Regions from separate parts of the Rhizobium sp. 01T444 genome, predicted to be linked through region 2. Evidence: riboswitches for the same ligand, from Rfam matches in the RefSeq annotation. Region 2 holds a riboswitch; each other region holds the start of a gene.
The links. Region 2 has a riboswitch for cobalamin ahead of nrdH (glutaredoxin-like protein NrdH). Riboswitches for the same ligand answer to the same signal wherever they lie in the genome.
Positions count from the first base shown of each region.

Region 1: it holds a riboswitch for cobalamin, as region 2 does, so the genes downstream of both, cobU (bifunctional adenosylcobinamide kinase/adenosylcobinamide-phosphate guanylyltransferase) here and nrdH (glutaredoxin-like protein NrdH) in region 2, are expected to answer to the same signal.
Region 3: it holds a riboswitch for cobalamin, as region 2 does, so the genes downstream of both, AC1DTN_RS10075 (ABC transporter substrate-binding protein) here and nrdH (glutaredoxin-like protein NrdH) in region 2, are expected to answer to the same signal.
Region 4: it holds a riboswitch for cobalamin, as region 2 does, so the genes downstream of both, bluB (5,6-dimethylbenzimidazole synthase) here and nrdH (glutaredoxin-like protein NrdH) in region 2, are expected to answer to the same signal.

Region 1 covers NZ_JBFTPD010000005.1:157,529-161,940, reverse strand. The annotation lists gene AC1DTN_RS10840 (chloride channel protein) at 1-1,618, opposite strand, end outside; cobalamin riboswitch at 1,826-2,220, shown strand; gene cobU (bifunctional adenosylcobinamide kinase/adenosylcobinamide-phosphate guanylyltransferase) at 2,573-3,097, shown strand; gene cobW (cobalamin biosynthesis protein CobW) at 3,102-4,148, shown strand; gene cobN (cobaltochelatase subunit CobN) at 4,159-4,412, shown strand, end outside.
Region 2 covers NZ_JBFTPD010000003.1:281,915-286,326, reverse strand. The annotation lists gene metE (5-methyltetrahydropteroyltriglutamate--homocysteine S-methyltransferase) at 1-1,014, shown strand, start outside; cobalamin riboswitch at 1,191-1,418, shown strand; gene nrdH (glutaredoxin-like protein NrdH) at 1,684-1,905, shown strand; gene nrdI (class Ib ribonucleoside-diphosphate reductase assembly flavoprotein NrdI) at 1,919-2,332, shown strand; gene nrdE (class 1b ribonucleoside-diphosphate reductase subunit alpha) at 2,311-4,412, shown strand, end outside.
Region 3 covers NZ_JBFTPD010000005.1:12,060-16,471, forward strand. The annotation lists gene AC1DTN_RS10060 (ATP-dependent Clp protease proteolytic subunit) at 1-390, shown strand, start outside; gene AC1DTN_RS10065 (hypothetical protein) at 421-879, opposite strand; gene AC1DTN_RS10070 (YidB family protein) at 961-1,305, opposite strand; cobalamin riboswitch at 1,443-1,712, shown strand; gene AC1DTN_RS10075 (ABC transporter substrate-binding protein) at 1,890-2,921, shown strand; partial or broken gene AC1DTN_RS10080 (FecCD family ABC transporter permease) at 2,918-3,957, shown strand; gene AC1DTN_RS10085 (ABC transporter ATP-binding protein) at 3,954-4,412, shown strand, end outside.
Region 4 covers NZ_JBFTPD010000013.1:14,604-19,015, reverse strand. The annotation lists gene AC1DTN_RS18260 (LysR family transcriptional regulator) at 1-97, opposite strand, end outside; gene AC1DTN_RS18255 (MFS transporter) at 232-1,776, shown strand; gene bluB (5,6-dimethylbenzimidazole synthase) at 1,794-2,495, opposite strand; cobalamin riboswitch at 2,538-2,727, opposite strand; gene AC1DTN_RS18245 (DHA2 family efflux MFS transporter permease subunit) at 2,870-4,294, shown strand.

The DNA.
Region 1 (4,412 bases), on a different contig from region 2:
TCTGCGGCTGCAGGAAATCGTTTTTGTAGCGGATGAAATCGGTCAGCTGCTGGGCTTCGTCCTGCGCGCTGGTGGGGTTGGCGTAGATTTCCGGCACGAGCACGAGACCGGCATATTTGTCGCCCTCATCGACGAGGATGACGCGCTGCGTCGAGCCGATGGGGAAGGCCTCCTTGAACTCGTCCATCGTTATTCCAAGTTTTGCGGTCTTCACGTCTGATCGCATCAGCTTGTCCACGGTCAGGTTGCGGATCCAGCCGACATCATGGGCGCTACGGATGCTCTCGCCGCGCAGGTGAAAGCGCCATGTGGCGAAGGAGTAGCCGAAGGTGGTGCGCACCACGAGCGAGGAGGTAATGACGGCGGCGAGCACCAGAACGGTGATCGGAAAGTCGCCGGTAATCTCCAGCGCCAGGAAGGTCATGGTCAGCGGCCCGCCGATGACGGCGACGGCGAGCGAGCTCATGCCGACCACGGCATAGATCACGGGTGTCAGTGTCGCATCGGCGAAATAGGGGGCGGAATAGGCAAAGAGCTTGCCGAGCAGGGCACCCATGAAGAGCGAGGCGAAGAACAGGCCGCCCCTGAAGCCGGAGCCGATCGAAATGGCTGATGCCACCGACTTCAGAAGGAAGAGGCCAATCAGCGCGGGAATGGTGATCTCATGGGAGAGGTTGAGATGCAGCGCGCCGTGACCGGCGGCGAGGACCTGCGGCGAGGCCAGCGCCAGCAGGCCGACGACCAGGCCGCCGAGCGCCGGGCGGAAGGGTAGCGCGATGGAGCTTTTGCGCGCCAGTTCCTCGACGAAGGAGACGCCCTGCATGATGAGGATGCCGATGCCTGCGCAGAAGGCGCCGAGGGCGATCGCCGGCACGTAATCGGCGGGCTGGACAGCGCCGAAGCTGCCGACATCGATGATGAAATCGCTGCCGGAGAGTAGCCGGGCGACCAGTGTAGCGACGAGGGCCGCGACGACAACAGGCGTCAGCGAGACGATGGTGTAGGTGCCGATGATCAGCTCGAAGGCATAGAAGGCGCCCGTCAGCGGTGCATTGAAGGCGGCGGCGATGGCGCCGGCCGCGCCGCAGCCGACGAGGACGCGCATGTCGGAGCGGCGCAGCTGCAGCTTCAGGCCGAATTTCGAGGCGATGCCGGCTGCAAGCTGCGTATAGCCGGCCTCCAGACCGACGGATGCGCCGAAGCCGTTGGACACGAGGTTCTGGATGGCGACGAGGATGCTGTCCGTCAGCGACAGGCGGCCGCCATGCAAGGCATTGGCCTCGATCGGGTCGACCATCGGCTTCTTGCGCCATCTGGCGAGAATGAAGATCAACAGGCCGAGCAGCATGCCGCCGGCAACCGGGGCCGTCATCAGCAGGAACTTGCTGTCGATCTGCGAGGCGCTGAGCCTCGTCGTGCCGTCTATGCCGAAGATCAGCCTGTGCATCTCTTCCGAGACATAGCTCATGGCGGTGACCGCAAGCCCCGAGGCGATACCGACGAGCGCGCCGGCAAAGACCATGCCCATTTCGCTGTGGCGGATAAGCGCGCGCAGGCGTCCCGGATCAAAGACGGTGCCGAGAGGGCCGAGGCGGCGAATATCCATTCGGGAGAGCATCATGGGGAAACTAGGCGGCAGGAGTGGGGGTCAAGGGCGGAGCCGGCATCCGCATGAGCGGCAATTGCGGCAAAATACCGACTGCGCCGTAAAGTTTTTGTGACGTAAACCTTTGATTGAAGACGATAATATCGGTAGTGTAAGTCGAGATGATCTCTGTGTGCACCCAGTGCGCCGATTGACATGCCCGGGGCGGAAGCCTAACCATGAATTGACATAATGGATGGTTCCGGATCGGCCTTACGCCTTCCGGATGAAAAGGGAATGTGACGGGGCGGACCCAAGCCGGGCGCCTTCATCACAGCCGACCCCGCGACTGTAGAGCAGTCAGGGTCTTCCGTCCGGTATTTTAGCCGTTGCGCTGACAGCCTCGCATTCTGCAGGCGGGCAAGGCGGTATAAGTGCCGGAAAAGCCACTGGAGTGCATCGTGATCAGCCGGGGCAGGACGCCTCTATTTCTACGAATCGTCCGCCTTTTCACGAGAAGCAGCCGGGAAGGCGAGGCGGATCCGCTGGCACGATCAGGGGCGACCGGAAACGGTCTGCCCCTGTCGCGGCCGCTAACTGCGAGCCAGGAGACCTGCCATCCGTGCCGGGCATAATGCCCATACTGGGCCGTTTGCCCGCTGCCAGCACGGAGGTTGTCTTGGCTGAAGGATTTGATTCAGCGCTGCCTCTGGTGGTGCATGTGAAAGGTGTCGGTTCGGTACCTCCTGATGGGATGCGTCTGGCGCCTGTTGGTGGACGTTACCCGGCGCGCACTTTCCTCTCCTCCCTCATTCCTGTGCTTGTCACAGGAATCCAGCCACGGCGCGTCCGCGCAGTGAATGAATCTACGCCGTCGTTGATTGAGTCTCTTGTGCCCAAGGACTTGGGCACGCTGGATCCCTGTGACAAGCACAGGGATGAGGGAAGTGGGTGGAGCCGCGCCTTCGCTCCAAGGGCGGCCGTGGCATGACCAAGAGCCTTCTCAACGCCACCTTCATCCTCGGCGGCGCCCGCTCCGGCAAATCCCGCTTCGCCGAAAACCTCGTGACCACAAGCGGCCTCGACCGCCACTACATCGCCACAGGCCGCGCCTGGGATGACGAAATGCAGGCGCGTATCGACCAGCACAAGGCCGACCGCGGCCCCTCCTGGACCACCCATGAGGAACCGCTCGACCTTACCGAGCGCCTTGCGGCAATCGACGGCGAGGGCAGGGCTGTTCTCGTTGATTGCCTGACGCTGTGGCTCACCAATCTGATGATGGAGGGGCGCGATATCGCCGCCCAGTCCGCCGCCCTTGCCGCCTGTCTACCGCAAGCAAAGGCGCGGCTCGTCATCGTTTCCAATGAAGTCGGCCTCGGCATCGTGCCTGAGAACCGCATGGCGCGGGATTTTCGCGACCATGCCGGCCGGCTGCACCAGATGATCGCGGCTGTGGCCGACGACGTGTATTTTATCGCGGCAGGTCTGCCGCTGAAGATGAAGGGTTAGATCCATGCAGCAGAAAATTCCCGCAACCGTCATCACCGGCTTTCTCGGTGCGGGCAAGACGACAATGATCCGCAACCTGCTCACAAATGCCGGCGGCAAGAAGATTGCGCTCATCATCAACGAGTTCGGCGATCTCGGCGTTGATGGCGATGTGCTGAAGGGCTGCGGGGCGGAGAATTGCACCGAGGACGATATTATCGAGCTCACCAATGGCTGCATCTGCTGCACGGTCGCCGACGATTTCATTCCGACCATGACCAAGCTTCTGGAGCGCGAGCAGCGCCCGGACCATATCGTCATCGAAACTTCAGGCCTTGCCTTGCCACAGCCGCTGGTCGCCGCCTTCAACTGGCCGGACATCAGAAGCGAAGTCACCGTTGACGGCGTGATCACCGTGGTCGACAGCGCCGCTGTTGCCGCAGGTCGTTTTGCCGATGACCATGATGCTGTCGATGCACGCCGCGTCGAGGATGAATCGCTCGATCATGAAAGCCCGATCGAGGAGCTTTTCGAAGATCAGCTGACCTGCGCCGACCTCATAGTGCTCAACAAGACCGATCTCATTGATGCCGACGGCCTCGGTCGCGTGAAGAGCGAAGTCGCCTCGCGCATCGCCCGCAAGCCTGTGATGATCGAGGCCAGGAATGGCGACGTGCCGGCAAGCGTGCTGCTCGGCCTCGGCATCGGCACGGAAGACGATATCGTCAACCGCAAGTCCCATCACGAGCTGGAGCATGAGGACGGCACGCCGCACGATCACGACGAATTCGACAGTTTCGTCGTCGAGCTCGGCGCTATCGCCGATACATCAGGTTTCGTCGAGAAGCTGAAGGGCATTATCGCCGAGCATGATGTGCTGCGCCTCAAGGGCTTCATCGATGTCTCGGGCAAGCCGATGCGCCTGCAGCTGCAGGCCGTGGGTGCCCGCATCGATCAGTATTTCGACCGCGCCTGGACGCCGGGCGAAGCACGCAGCACGCGCCTCGTCGTCATCGGCCTGCATGAGATGGATCAGGACGCGGTGCGCAAGGCGATCGAAGCGCTCGCTTAGGGAATAATCGATGCATCTGCTTCTCGCCCAACAGGGAACAATCAGCGACGGGGACGAGGCCATCGACCTCGGCCAGTCGCCGGGCGATATCCTGTTCCTCTCGGCCGCCGACACCGAGCTTGCGGCAATCGCTGCGGCTCATTCCGGCGGGGCGAGCGGGCATACGCTCAGGCTTGCGAGCCTGATGAGCCTGAAGCATCCGATGTCGGTCGATACCTACGTCCAGCGCACGGCGAGACATGCGAAGCTGATCATCGTGCGGGC
Region 2 (4,412 bases):
CTGCCGCTGTTCCCGACGACGACGATCGGCTCCTTCCCGCAGACATCAGATGTTCGAAAGTCCCGCTCCGCTTTCACCAAGGGCACGATCAGCGAGGCGGATTATGATGCCTTTCTGAAAAAGGAGACCGAAGCGGCGATCCGCTGGCAGGAGGAAATCGGCCTCGACGTGCTTGTCCACGGCGAATTCGAACGCAATGACATGGTGCAGTATTTCGGTGAGCAGCTTTCCGGCTTCGCCTTCACTCAACATGCCTGGGTGCAGAGCTATGGCTCCCGTTACGTCCGACCGCCTGTTATCTTCGGGGACGTCTCCCGGCCGAAGCCGATGACAGTCGAGTGGTGGCGCTATGCGCAGTCGCTGACGGAGAAGCCCGTGAAGGGCATGCTGACCGGGCCGGTGACGATCCTCAACTGGTCCTTCGTGCGCGACGATCTCTCTCGCGCCGACGTCAGCCGGCAGATCGCGCTGGCGATCCGCGACGAGGTGCTCGATCTCGAAAGGGCCGGTGCGGCAATGATCCAGATCGACGAGGCGGCGCTGCGCGAGGGCCTGCCGCTGCGCAAGGCCGACTGGAAGACCTATCTCGACTGGGCCGTCGAGAGTTTCCGCCTATGCGCCTCCGGCGTGGCGGACGAAACGCAGATCCATACGCATATGTGCTATTCGGAGTTCAACCAGATCATCGATGCCATCGCGGCGATGGATGCCGATGTGATCTCCATCGAGACGTCACGTTCGAAGATGGAACTGCTGGAGGCCTTCCGTAGCTACAAATATCCGAACGAGATCGGCCCCGGCGTCTACGACATCCATTCGCCGCGCGTTCCTGATGTCGAGGAGATGACGGAGCTCCTGACGCTGGCGCGCGAGCGTCTGACGGACGGGCAGCTCTGGATCAATCCGGATTGCGGATTGAAGACGCGCAGGTGGGAAGAGGTTCGCCCGGCGCTCGTCAACATGGTCGCTGCCGCCCGAATATTACGACATGCCGCATCGACGATTCGGGCCTGAACCTGGAGTCGAAAATCAGAGAGCCGGCTATAGGCCGGCTCTCTTCATTGGGGCCTTCTCCACAGCCTACTTTCTTTAAGCATTCGTTAACCACGTTTTTCACAGGAATGTAGCAATTTCAAACATGCCGTAACGCGACGCACAAACCATCCGTTGACGCCAACTCCGATTCGAGTACTATATCTAGTGTTCACGGTTCCTTCGATTCGCTAGGGATCGCAGGCTAAGACGGGAATACGGTGCGGTTTGCCATGATGGCAAAACAAGGCCGGAGCTGCCCCCGCAACTGTAAGCGGCGAGCAACTGTCCGATTTCAGGTCACTGAGGCATGACGCTTTGGGAAGGCTGGGGGCAGGGTGCTTCGACCCGCGAGCCAGGAGACCTGCCTTGAACGAAACGTCCACGGGCGGGGTGTCCGGAAGGTCGCGTATATGTGAGGCGGATCAAATCCGCACCTGTTGCGCTGCCCCCGGAAGTCCGCATGAGCACTTCGGGGTTGAAGTCATGTCGAGAGCATCAAAGCCGCCGCCCGCGCAAATCCCGCGAGGGATCGAATCCGGCGTGTAAAACGCCAACTTTGCCAGATCAATATCGAGCGTTACCCCGGACGCCGCAAGGCGCCCGATCCTAGTTCTGCGTCCGGAATCCATTGACATCACGAGGAACATGATGAGCGTTACCGTTTACAGCAAGCCTGCCTGCGTTCAGTGCACCGCCACATATCGCGCCCTCGACCGCCTGGGCGTCGACTATCAGATCATCGATATCTCCGAGGATGCCGACGCGCTCGATCGCGTTCGCGGCATGGGCTACATGCAGGTTCCGGTCGTCGTTGCCGGCGAGAACCACTGGGCGGGCTTCCGTCCCGATATGATCAGCGCGCTCTCCTGATCGGAGAAGAGCGGTGGGCCTGATCGTCTATTATTCCAGCCGGTCTGAGAATACCCATCGTTTCGTCGAGAAGCTGGGACTGCGCGCGGCGCGCATTCCCGTAGGCGTTGAGGACATCCACATTCGCGAACCCTATGTGCTGATCTCGCCCACCTATTGCGGGGATGGCGGCCCCGGGATCGTAAAGGGAGCCGTGCCCAAGCAGGTGATCCGTTTCCTCAACGATGCGGAAAACCGCTCCAACATCCGTGGCGTCATTGCTGCGGGCAACAGCAATTTCGGCGAGACCTATGGGCTTGCCGGCGACGTGATCTCGCAGAAATGCCAGGTGCCTTACCTCTACCGGTTCGAGCTTCTGGGGACTGCCGAGGATGTCGCCAATGTCAAAGACGGGATGGGACGATTTTGGACACAGGAACAAATTTGACGCGAGATGCGGGCGCAAAACCGCTAAAGGCAGCGGACGCGCTGGATTATCACGCGCTGAACGCGATGCTGAACCTCTATGACGAGCAGGGCAAGATCCAGCTCGACAAGGACCGCATGGCGGCCAAGCAGTATTTCCTGCAGCACGTGAACCAGAACACGGTGTTCTTCCATAATCTCCGGGAGAAGCTCGATTATCTGGTGACCGAAGGCTATTACGAGCAGGAAGTGCTCGACCAGTATTCCTTCAATTTCGTCCGCGACCTGTTCGACGAGGCCTATGCCAAGAAGTTCCGTTTCCCGACTTTCCTCGGCGCCTTCAAATATTACACCAGCTACACGCTGAAGACCTTCGACGGAAAGCGCTATCTGGAGCGCTATGAAGATCGCATCTGCATGGTGGCGTTGGCACTTGCCGAAGGCAATGAGCAGCTTGCCCGTGATCTGGTCGAAGAGATCATCACCGGCCGCTTCCAGCCGGCAACGCCGACTTTCCTCAATGCCGGCAAGAAGCAGCGCGGCGAGCTCGTCTCGTGCTTTCTGCTGCGTGTCGAAGACAATATGGAATCGATCGGCCGCTCCATCAATTCGGCGCTGCAGCTTTCCAAGCGCGGCGGTGGCGTGGCGCTATCGCTGACGAACATCCGCGAGGCTGGTGCGCCGATCAAGCAGATCGAAAACCAGTCTTCCGGCATCATCCCCGTCATGAAGCTGCTCGAAGACTCGTTCTCCTACGCCAATCAGCTCGGTGCTCGGCAGGGTGCGGGTGCCGTTTATCTCAACGCCCATCACCCTGACATCATGCGCTTCCTTGATACCAAGCGCGAAAATGCTGACGAGAAGATCCGCATCAAGACGCTGTCGCTCGGCGTCGTCGTGCCCGACATCACTTTCGAACTCGCCAAGAACAATGAGGATATGTACCTCTTCTCGCCCTATGACGTGGAGCGGGCCTATGGCGTGCCCTTCACCGAGATATCGGTGACGGAGAAGTACCGCGAGATGGTGGCGGATGCCCGTATCACAAAGAAGAAGATCAAGGCGCGCGAATTCTTCCAGGTAATTGCCGAAATTCAGTTCGAGAGCGGTTATCCCTACATCATGTTCGAAGACACGGTGAACCGGGCAAACCCGATCGCCGGCCGCATCAGCATGAGCAATCTCTGCTCTGAAATCCTGCAGGTCAGCGAAGCGAGCGAATTCAACGACGACCTTTCCTACAAGGTGATGGGCAAGGATATTTCCTGCAATCTCGGCTCGCTGAATATCGCCATGGCGATGGATTCGGCCGATTTCGGCAAGACGATCGAGACCTCGATCCGCGCGCTGACGGCCGTTTCCGACATGAGTCACATCTCCTCGGTTCCATCGATCGAGAAGGGCAATGACGACAGCCATGCAATCGGCCTCGGCCAGATGAACCTGCATGGATACCTCGCCCGCGAGCGCATCCATTACGGTTCGGAAGAGGGCGTCGATTTCACCAATATCTATTTCTACACGGTGACCTATCACGCGCTGCGCGCCTCCAACCGTCTGGCGGTCGAACGTGGCGCAAGCTTCAAGGGCTTCGAGAATTCGAAATATGCCTCGGGCGAATATTTCGACAAATATACCGAGCAGGAATGGAAGCCGGCGACCGAGAAGGTTCAGGCGCTTTTCGACGGTGCCGGCATTCATATCCCGACGCAGGAAGACTGGCTGGAGCTGAAGAAGGCCGTGATGGCCTCCGGCCTCTATAACCAGAACCTGCAGGCGGTGCCGCCGACGGGCTCGATTTCCTATATCAACCACTCGACTTCCTCGATCCATCCGATCGTCTCGAAGATCGAGATCCGCAAGGAAGGCAAGATCGGCCGCGTCTATTATCCGGCGCCGTTCATGACCAACGACAATCTCGACTACTATCAGGATGCCTATGAGATCGGGCCAGACAAGATCATCGACACCTATGCTGCGGCTACCCAACATGTCGATCAGGGCCTGTCGCTGACGCTGTTCTTCCGCGACACGGCAACGACGCGCGACATCAACCGCGCCCAGATCTATGCCTGGAAGAAGGGCATCAAGACGATTTACTA
Region 3 (4,412 bases), on a different contig from region 2:
GGTTTTGCCATGTACGACACGATGCGTTTCATCCGCGCGCCGGTGCACACGCTCTGCATGGGAACGGCCCGCTCGATGGGCTCCTTCCTGCTGATGGCCGGCCAGCCGGGAGAGCGATATGCCCTTCCGAATGCCAGCATCCTCATCCACCAGCCCCTCGGCGGCTTCCAGGGCCAGGCGTCCGATATGCTCATTCATGCCGAGGAAATCAGGAAGACGAAGCAGCTCATGACCAGCCTCTATGCCGAGCATTGCGGGCGATCCTATGAAGAGTTCGAGCAGGCGATGGATCGGGACCGCTTCATGAGGGCTGAAGAGGCCCTGGAATGGGGGCTGATCGACCGCATCCTGACGGATCGAGAGGATGTGGCAGAGGTAGGAGCGCAATAGCCATGCGCCCCGCCCTCGCCAGCCTAAACCTCAGCTACCGGCCTTCAATGCCGTATTGCAAAGGCTCCAATAGCCGCCGCCCTTCTGGATCCATTTCAGATCGTTGAGCGTGCCGGCATCCTTGTTGGCATGATAGCTGTCGACGCAGGTATGCAGCCGGCCCTTGGCAGGCGTTTCGCTGGCGTATTTCTTGTCGATCGCCTTCGGCATGGTCACGCCCTTGGGGGCCTTGACCGTCGGCTTTGCGGGCTCCTTGTCCGTCGTTGCGGCCACTGCCTTGTCATCGGCAGCATCTTCGGCGGCCGCATCCGCGCCACAGAACTTCGCCCGGAAGTCGTTCCACTTCATGTCCTTGGCCGAACCATCGGCCTTGGCCGTCTGATATTTGGCGCTGCATTCCTTCATGGTCAGCGCGGAGGCCGGAGAAACGAAGAAGGCGGCGGCAATCAACGCTCCGGCGGAAGCGGGCACAAGCAATCTCGCAATCATGGGATATCCTCGTGTTGGGGGCAGTTCACGGCATGCACGTCTTTGAGGCCCCAAATCTTTGAGACCCCAAGTCTTTGAAGCCTATGAAACGGTTCCATTGGGCGTTGCCGCATCGACGGCTTTCGGCAGATGCTCGGCAAGCAGCTTGGACACATCATCGGCATTGACGCCGAACTTGGCGGCGAGATCGCGCAGCTGATCGGACGACAAGGCCGCCTGGATCTGTTCCGCCGATACGGGAAGATTGTGGCCGGTGCCGATCCAGGATGAGACCTGCTCGCCGAGGCCCGCCGAATTGAGCTGGGAAACGATGCCCTGCAGCCCTCCGGCATTGTCGAATATTCTGGTTGCAACCGCGACGTAATCGACCTGCCTGCCGGCAAGCACATCAGAGAGAACACCGCCTAAACCGTCGAAAATACTCATGGTTGCTCCTCCACCCATCAGCGGATTCTACATTAGCATGAGGTAAAATTTCTGTCATTCCGGATTTGCGAAACGACAGCCTTCCCTCCGCAAACAATACTTCTCGCTGGCCCTGCTTGACGTTGCCCATGGTGACGTCCTAAGTCGGGGGAGACGGTTCCCCGAGGAGAACTTCGAGGGGATTAATAGGGAACACGGTGCGGACGACCCAAAAGGGACCAAGACCGTGGCTGCCCCCGCAACTGTAAGCGGATTGCCGGTTATATCCGGAATGAATGCCTCGTCGTTCATTCCAGGACATCACCGGCGAGCTGGTCACTCCAAGTGCCACTGCGCGCAAGCGCGGGAAGGCAGATGACCGGCTGACATCCGCGAGCCAGGAGACCTGCCGTCAATCGCAATCCAATCAGCCAGGCGGGGATGCCTGGACAAGGAGCAGATATGATTGACCTTATTTCCTGCCGCTTGCCGCACGCGATCCGTCCCGATTGGACCACCCGCCGCTAGCCCTCCTCCACGTTTGGCTCACGCATCTGCGCGCGCCGGCGTCTGCTGGCCCTTTTCCTTCCGATCGAGAGTTTCCAATGCGCCAGATTATTCCAGGCTTTTCCCTTGCGTTCGGGCTCGCCAGCCTTTGCCTGGCCGGCCTTGCAGCACCCGCCTTCGCCGCCACCCAATATCCCCTCACCCTCAGCAATTGCGGCCAGCAAGTCACCTTCGAGAAGGCACCGGCCAAGATCGTTTCGATCGGCCAGGGCATGACCGAAGTGCTCCTCTCGCTCGGCCTTGCCGACAAGATCGCCGGCACGGCCGTCTGGGTCGGCCCGGTCCTGCCGCAATATGCCGAGGCCAACAGCAAGATCAGACGCCTGGCCGACAACGACCCGAGCTTCGAATCCGTCGTCGGTGCCGAGCCCGATCTGGTGGCTGCCGAATTCGAATGGCATGTCGGCGCCCAAGGCTCCGTCGGCAAGCGCGAGCAATTCAAAGACCTCGGCATCAACACCTATATCGCGCCGGCCGATTGCGTCGCCAAGATCAACACCGATGGCGGAGACGGCGTGCGCAAGGAGCTGTTCACGATGGACCTGATCTATCAGGAAATCGCCGAACTCTCCGAAATCTTCGACGTGAAGGACCGGGGCGATAAACTGATCGCCGACCTGAAGAAGCGCGAGGCCGCGGCCGTTGCCTCCGTTTCAGGCGCGGCAGCCAAGAACCTGCCCGTCGTCTTCTGGTTCTCCAGCAAGGAGGTGAAAGGCGATGCCTTCATCGCCGGCAAGAACAGCGCGCCGGCCTATATCCTGAAGACGCTCGGCGCAAAGAACGTCGTGACGACTGAAGAGGAATGGCCCCTCGTCGGCTGGGAAACGATTGCGCAGGCCAATCCCGCCGTCATCGTCATCGCCACCATGGACCGCCGCCGCTATGCCGCCGACGATCCCAAGGTGAAGGTGGATTTCCTGGAAAACGATCCGGTCACAAGGGAGCTCGATGCCGTCAAAAACAAGCGCTTCATCATGATGGACGCGCAGTCGATGAACCCGACGATCCGCACGATCGACGGCATCGAAATCCTGGCAAAGGGCATCGCCGCCTCCGGTCTGGCGCAGTGAGCCAGGCTGCCTTGCCACAGAGGAAATGGTGGGCGCTTGCCGCGCTCACCATCGCCGCCTTCCTCCTGCTCGGCCTGATGGTCAGCCTCGCCGTATCGATCGGCGAGATATCGATCCCGCTCGCCACCACGGCAAAGGCGGTTTCCAACCGCCTGTTCGGCACGGCATTCGAACTCAGCCGCATCCACCAGGGCATTGTCTGGGATTACCGCCTCAGCCGCGCGCTGGTGGCGGCAAGCGCCGGTGCGTCGCTCGCGCTTTGCGGCGTGGTGCTGCAGGCCCTGCTGCGCAATCCGCTCGCCGAACCTTATGTGCTCGGCATTTCCGCCGGCGCCTCCACCGGCGCCGTCTGCGTCATGATCTTAGGCCTCGGCTATGGCGTGCTCGGCCTCTCCGGCGGCGCCTTCATCGGCGCCGTCATCGCCTTTCTTCTGGTCGGCATTCTGGCGGCGGGCGCGGGCGGCACCAGCGAGCGCATCATTCTCTGCGGCGTGGCGGGCTCGCAGCTCTTCAACGCGCTGACCTCCTATATCGTCACCACCTCGGCCAATGCCGAACAGGCGCGCGGCGTACTCTTCTGGCTCTTAGGGTCGCTCAGTGGCGTGCGCTGGCCGGATGTCTATCTCTCCGTGCCGATCGCGCTGACAGGCTTCGTCGTCTGTCTTGCCCATGCGCGCGCGCTCGATGCCTTCGCCTTCGGCACGGATGCCGCAGCCTCCCTCGGCATCGCCGTGCGCCGCGTGCAGTTCACCCTGCTCGGCGTGACAGCGGCGATGACGGCAGGCGTGGTCAGCATGGTCGGTTCCATCGGCTTCGTCGGTCTCGTCATTCCCCATGCCGCCCGCTTCCTCGTCGGCCCCGCGCATGGCCGCCTGCTGCCGGCGACTGCGCTTGGCGGAGCGATCTTCATGGTCGGCGCCGACATCGTCTCGCGCATCATCATTCCCCAACAGATCCTGCCGATCGGCGTCGTCACCGCGCTTTTCGGCGCACCGGCCTCGCCATCATCCTCTATCGCGTGCGGAGAAGCGCATGAGCATATCAGTCGACAAGGTCACCTATGCCGCCGGCAATACCATCATCGTCAATGGCATCAGCATATCAGTCGAAAGGGGCAAGGTGCTCGGCCTGCTCGGGCCGAACGGCTCAGGCAAATCGAGCCTGCTGCGCCTGATCTGCCGACTGCGGCAGGTCAAAAGCGGCATCATCCGCCTTGGCGACGACGATGTCTCCGGCCTCTCACGCGCTGCCCTTGCCCGCCGCATCGCCTTCGTCGAACAGCAGTCGACGACCGACACGCAGCTCACCGTGCGCGATATCGTCCGCCTCGGCCGCACGCCGCATCGCGGCCTCATCGCCTCCTGGGGCGCCGATGACGATGCCGCCGTTGCGGAAGCGCTCGCCCGCGTCGACATGGGCGAGCGCGCCGGCCAGCTGTGGCAGACACTGTCAGGCGGCGAACGCCAGCGCGTGCATATCGCCAGAGCGCTC
Region 4 (4,412 bases), on a different contig from region 2:
CTTGCGTGCTGCCGAGCTCATTGGCGGCGCGGGTGAAGCTCTTGTTCTCGGCGATCGTCACGAAAGCCTGAACGGAATCGACATCGAGCATGGTCATTGGATCTATCCGAAATTGTTGTGTCTGAAATAGTCAATCATCCAATTCTGTAATGATCAAGCTCTGCTTATGCTGACGCAAATGGACGACAAGGGATGTCACCCTTGTAAGTCTCAACGTCGAAAGGCCAAAGCATGACCTCTGCCTCCCCTCCATCCTCACGTATCAGAGGCATCGTCGCCCTGATGGCGGCCTGCCTCTCCTCACTGATGTTCGGCCTTGAAATATCGAGCGTACCGGCAATCCTGCCGACGCTGGAAAAGGTGCTGCATGCCGATTTCAGCGCGCTGCAATGGATCATGAATGCCTATACGATCGCCGTGACGACGGTGCTGATGGCGGCAGGCACATTGGCCGATCGCTACGGCCGCAAGCGCGTCTTCCTCATCGGCATTGCCGCCTTTGGCCTCACCTCGCTGATTGCCGGCCTCGCTCAGGATGTTTCGCTGCTGATCGTTGCTCGCTTTCTGCAGGGCATGAGCGGCGGCGTGATGCTGATCTGCCAGGTGGCTGTCCTCTCCCATCAATTCCCGGAGGGCAGAGCCCGCAGCATGGCCTTCGGCTGGTGGGGCATCATCTTCGGGATCGGCCTCGGCTTTGGCCCGATCATAGGCGTTGCGATCGTAGCAGCCGCCGGCTGGCAATGGGTCTTCCTCATCCATGCCGTGCTGGCAGCCGTGACGGTGGCCCTTGCCGTAACGGGCGTTGAGGAATCGCGGGACCCCGCTGCAGGACGGCTCGATATGGCCGGCATCGCCACTCTTTCGCTGGCGGTCTTCTGCCTCGCTTTCTTCATCACCCAGGGTCCGGCTCTCGGCTTTGCCAGCCCTGCCGCGCTTGGCATCATCGGACTTTCCGCGGCAAGCCTCGTCGCCTTCATCTTTGCCGAGAGGCTGAACCCGCGACCGATGTTCGATGCCTCGGTCTTCGGCATTCGCGCCTTCTCGGGCGCCATCATCGGCTCGGCTGCCATGAATATCAGCTTCTGGCCTTTCATGATCTATCTGCCGATCTGGTATGAAGCCGGTCTCGGTTATGGCAGTGTGGCCGCGGGTGTGGCGCTGCTTGCCTATACGCTGCCGACGCTCGTCGTACCGCCGCTCGCCGAACGGCTTATGCTGCGCTATCGGCCGGGCATCATCATTCCCGGCGGCCTTTTCACCATCGGGCTCGGCTTCCTGCTGATGAAGTCAGGCAGTGCTGCCACCGCGCCAAGCTGGCTGACGATGCTGCCCGGCGCGCTGCTTGCCGGCATCGGGCTTGGCTTCACCAACACCCCGGTCACCAATACGACGACAGGTGCCGTCTCCAGCGATCGCGCCGGCATGGCCTCCGGCATCGACATGAGCGCCCGGATGATCTCGCTCGCCATCAACATCGCCGTCATGGGCTTCATCCTGTTCAGCGGCGTGCTCTCCCACCTCAAGAGCACCTTGCCAACCTCGACGGATGCCGGCGACCTGCGCCTGCTCGCCGAACGGATCTCCGCCGGCAACATTGCCTCCCTGCCAGACATTCCCGCCGGGACGGTGCATGATGCGCTCGTCGCAGGCTTCGGCGGCGTCATGCTCTATGGCGCGATCGGCGTCTGGCTTCTGGCCGCCGCAAGCTTCCTCGTCTTTGCCCATCGGAAGACGCCGGCCTGCGCCAAGGATTGCGGCACCCAGCCGGCAGAATGATGCACACCCGCGCCGGCTCAGACCGGCGCGGCCTCGCTTTCCACCTGCCCCCAGCCATCATGGAAAACCAGCTCTTCCAGCGCCATCCGCTGCCGCCAGCCTTTGACCGCCAGTTCCGGCTTATCATAGAGCCGGTCGACGAAGCCGGCGCAGAGCCAGGCTACCACCTCGATATGATTGGGAATGCCGAGGATCTCCTTCAGGTCACCCTCGCGAAAAATGCTGACCCAGCCGATGCCCACCCCTTCGGCTCGTGCCGCAAGCCACAGGTTCTGGATGGCGCAGACGGTGGAATAGCTGTCCATGCGCGGATTATGTGTGCGCCCCAGCACCACGCTGCCGCTGCGGGTTGGATCGCAGGTCACGCAGATGCCGAGCGGCGCCTGGACGATGCCTTCGAGCTTCAGCGAACGGTATTGCTCCTGCCGCTTGCCGTCGAACATGCGGGCCGCTTCCTCATTCGCCTTGAGGAAGGCATCGCGTACCCGCGCCCTCACCTCGACGCTCTTCACCAGAATGAAATTCCACGGCTGCATGAAGCCGACCGAGGGCGCGTGATGCGCGGCGGTCAAAAGCCGCGTCACGAGATCATCCGGCAAGGGATCGGGCAGGAACTGGCTGCGCACGTCACGCCGCGTCATGATCGCGTGATAGACGGCCTCGCGTTCGGCCGCAGAAAAGCTGGATGCCGGGCAAACGGCATCATCAATGGGTCGCATCGTCAAATCCCCAACAACGCAACCGCCCGCCGTCCGCGCGGGTTGGGTCTATCTTGCCAGGCCGGTCTTCTGACTTGGCGTCATCCGCTTGACCGCCGCCTTCCCGGCCTTGCGGCCAGTGGCATTCTATGCGGCAAGCGTCGGCCTTACAGCGTTGGGCACGTTCCGGTCTTGCACCGGATTCCCGATTCTCCCGCTTGTGAAAGCGGGCACCTGACGGGTGATCTATGGCGCGGAAACGGCATGGCGGCAAGCTGCATGCGACATTCATTTCGTGGACAGGCTGAAAATGCTGGCCTAGAACGAGACCCGACGCCGCTGGCGCCGAATCCCCTCTCATTGCCTTCCGGTTGCCCGTGTCCCGCCTAACACCAATGATCCTTGCGGTCGCCCTGTTCATGGAACAGATGGATTCGACCGTGATCGCCACCAGCCTGCCGGCGATTGCTGCCGATATAGGCACTTCGCCGATCGCGCTGAAACTTGCGGTAACGAGCTACCTCGTGGCGCTCGCAATCTTCATTCCGATCAGCGGCTGGATGTCGGATCGCTTCGGTGCACGCAACATCTTTCGGCTCGCGATCTTCGTTTTCATGGTTGGCTCGGTCGCCTGCGCATTCTCCAATTCCATCGCCGCCTTCGTCATTTCCCGCCTCATCCAGGGTGCCGGCGGCTCGATGATGACGCCGGTCGGGCGATTGCTCCTGGTGCGCGGCACGCCACGTCACCAGTTGGTGAATGCCATGGCATGGCTGACCATTCCGGCGCTGATCGGCCCGATCATGGGCCCGCCGATCGGCGGCTTCCTGACGACCTATCTCAGCTGGCACTGGATCTTCTGGATCAATGTGCCGATCGGCATTATCGGCATCGTCCTCGTCACCCGTTTCCTGCCGGCCGTCGAGCCGCGAAGCCCGAAGCCGATGGATTTTCCGGGCTTCTTCCTGTCGGGTATCGGCTTTGCCGGTTTCGTGTTCGGCCTCTCGGTCATCAGCCTGCCCGCCGTTCCCGTCATCTACGGCTATGTCACTGTGGCCGTCGGCGTCCTCTCCGGCATTCTCTATTTCGTGCATGCCAGGCGCACCTCGCATCCGCTGCTCGACCCCAAGATGTTCCGCTACCCGATGTTCCGGGCGGCGATCCTCGGCGCCTCGAATTTCCGCATGGGCCTCGGCGCGCTGCCCTTCCTCATGCCGCTGATGCTGCAGCTCGGCTTCGGCCTGACGCCGCTGCAGTCAGGCTCGATCACCTTCATCAGCGCTCTTGGCTCCATGGGCTCGAAATTTGCAGCCACCCGCACCTATAACGCCTTCGGCTTCCGCAACGTCATCGCGCTGACGACCTTCCTCGCGGCAATCTTCCTCGGCGTGAATGGCTTCTTCACTGCCGAAACGCCGATGTATGTCATCATGGGCTGTCTTCTTGTCGGCGGCCTCCTCCGCTCCATGGCCTTTTCGGGCGTCAACGCTATGGCCTTCGGCGATGTGGACGAGGCCGACAGCAGCCAGGCGACTGCCATCAACGCGGTGGCGCAGCGCATCTCCATGGCCATGGGCGTTGCGGTAGCCGGTACGATCCTGGAAATCTCCTCGAGCTTCCACGGCGGCAAGCTTTTGGTCTCGGATTTTCATATCGCCTTCTTCATCGTGGCGGCGATATCAGCACTTGCCTGCATCACTTTCCTGCGCCTGCCCGCCAATGCCGGCGAGGAGCTGACGACACGCCGCCACAAGAACAGACATGCCGCGGCGGCAGAACCGGAAGAGGCCCAGGGACAGGCAATAGCGGAGAGCCGCTGAAAACTTCACGGATTTGTCGTTTTTCCTCACAGATTCTACGTGACAATTCCAATCGGCATGGCTACATAAGCCGCATGTCGATTTCGTCCGTTTACGCATCGCGATTTTATTCGTACCG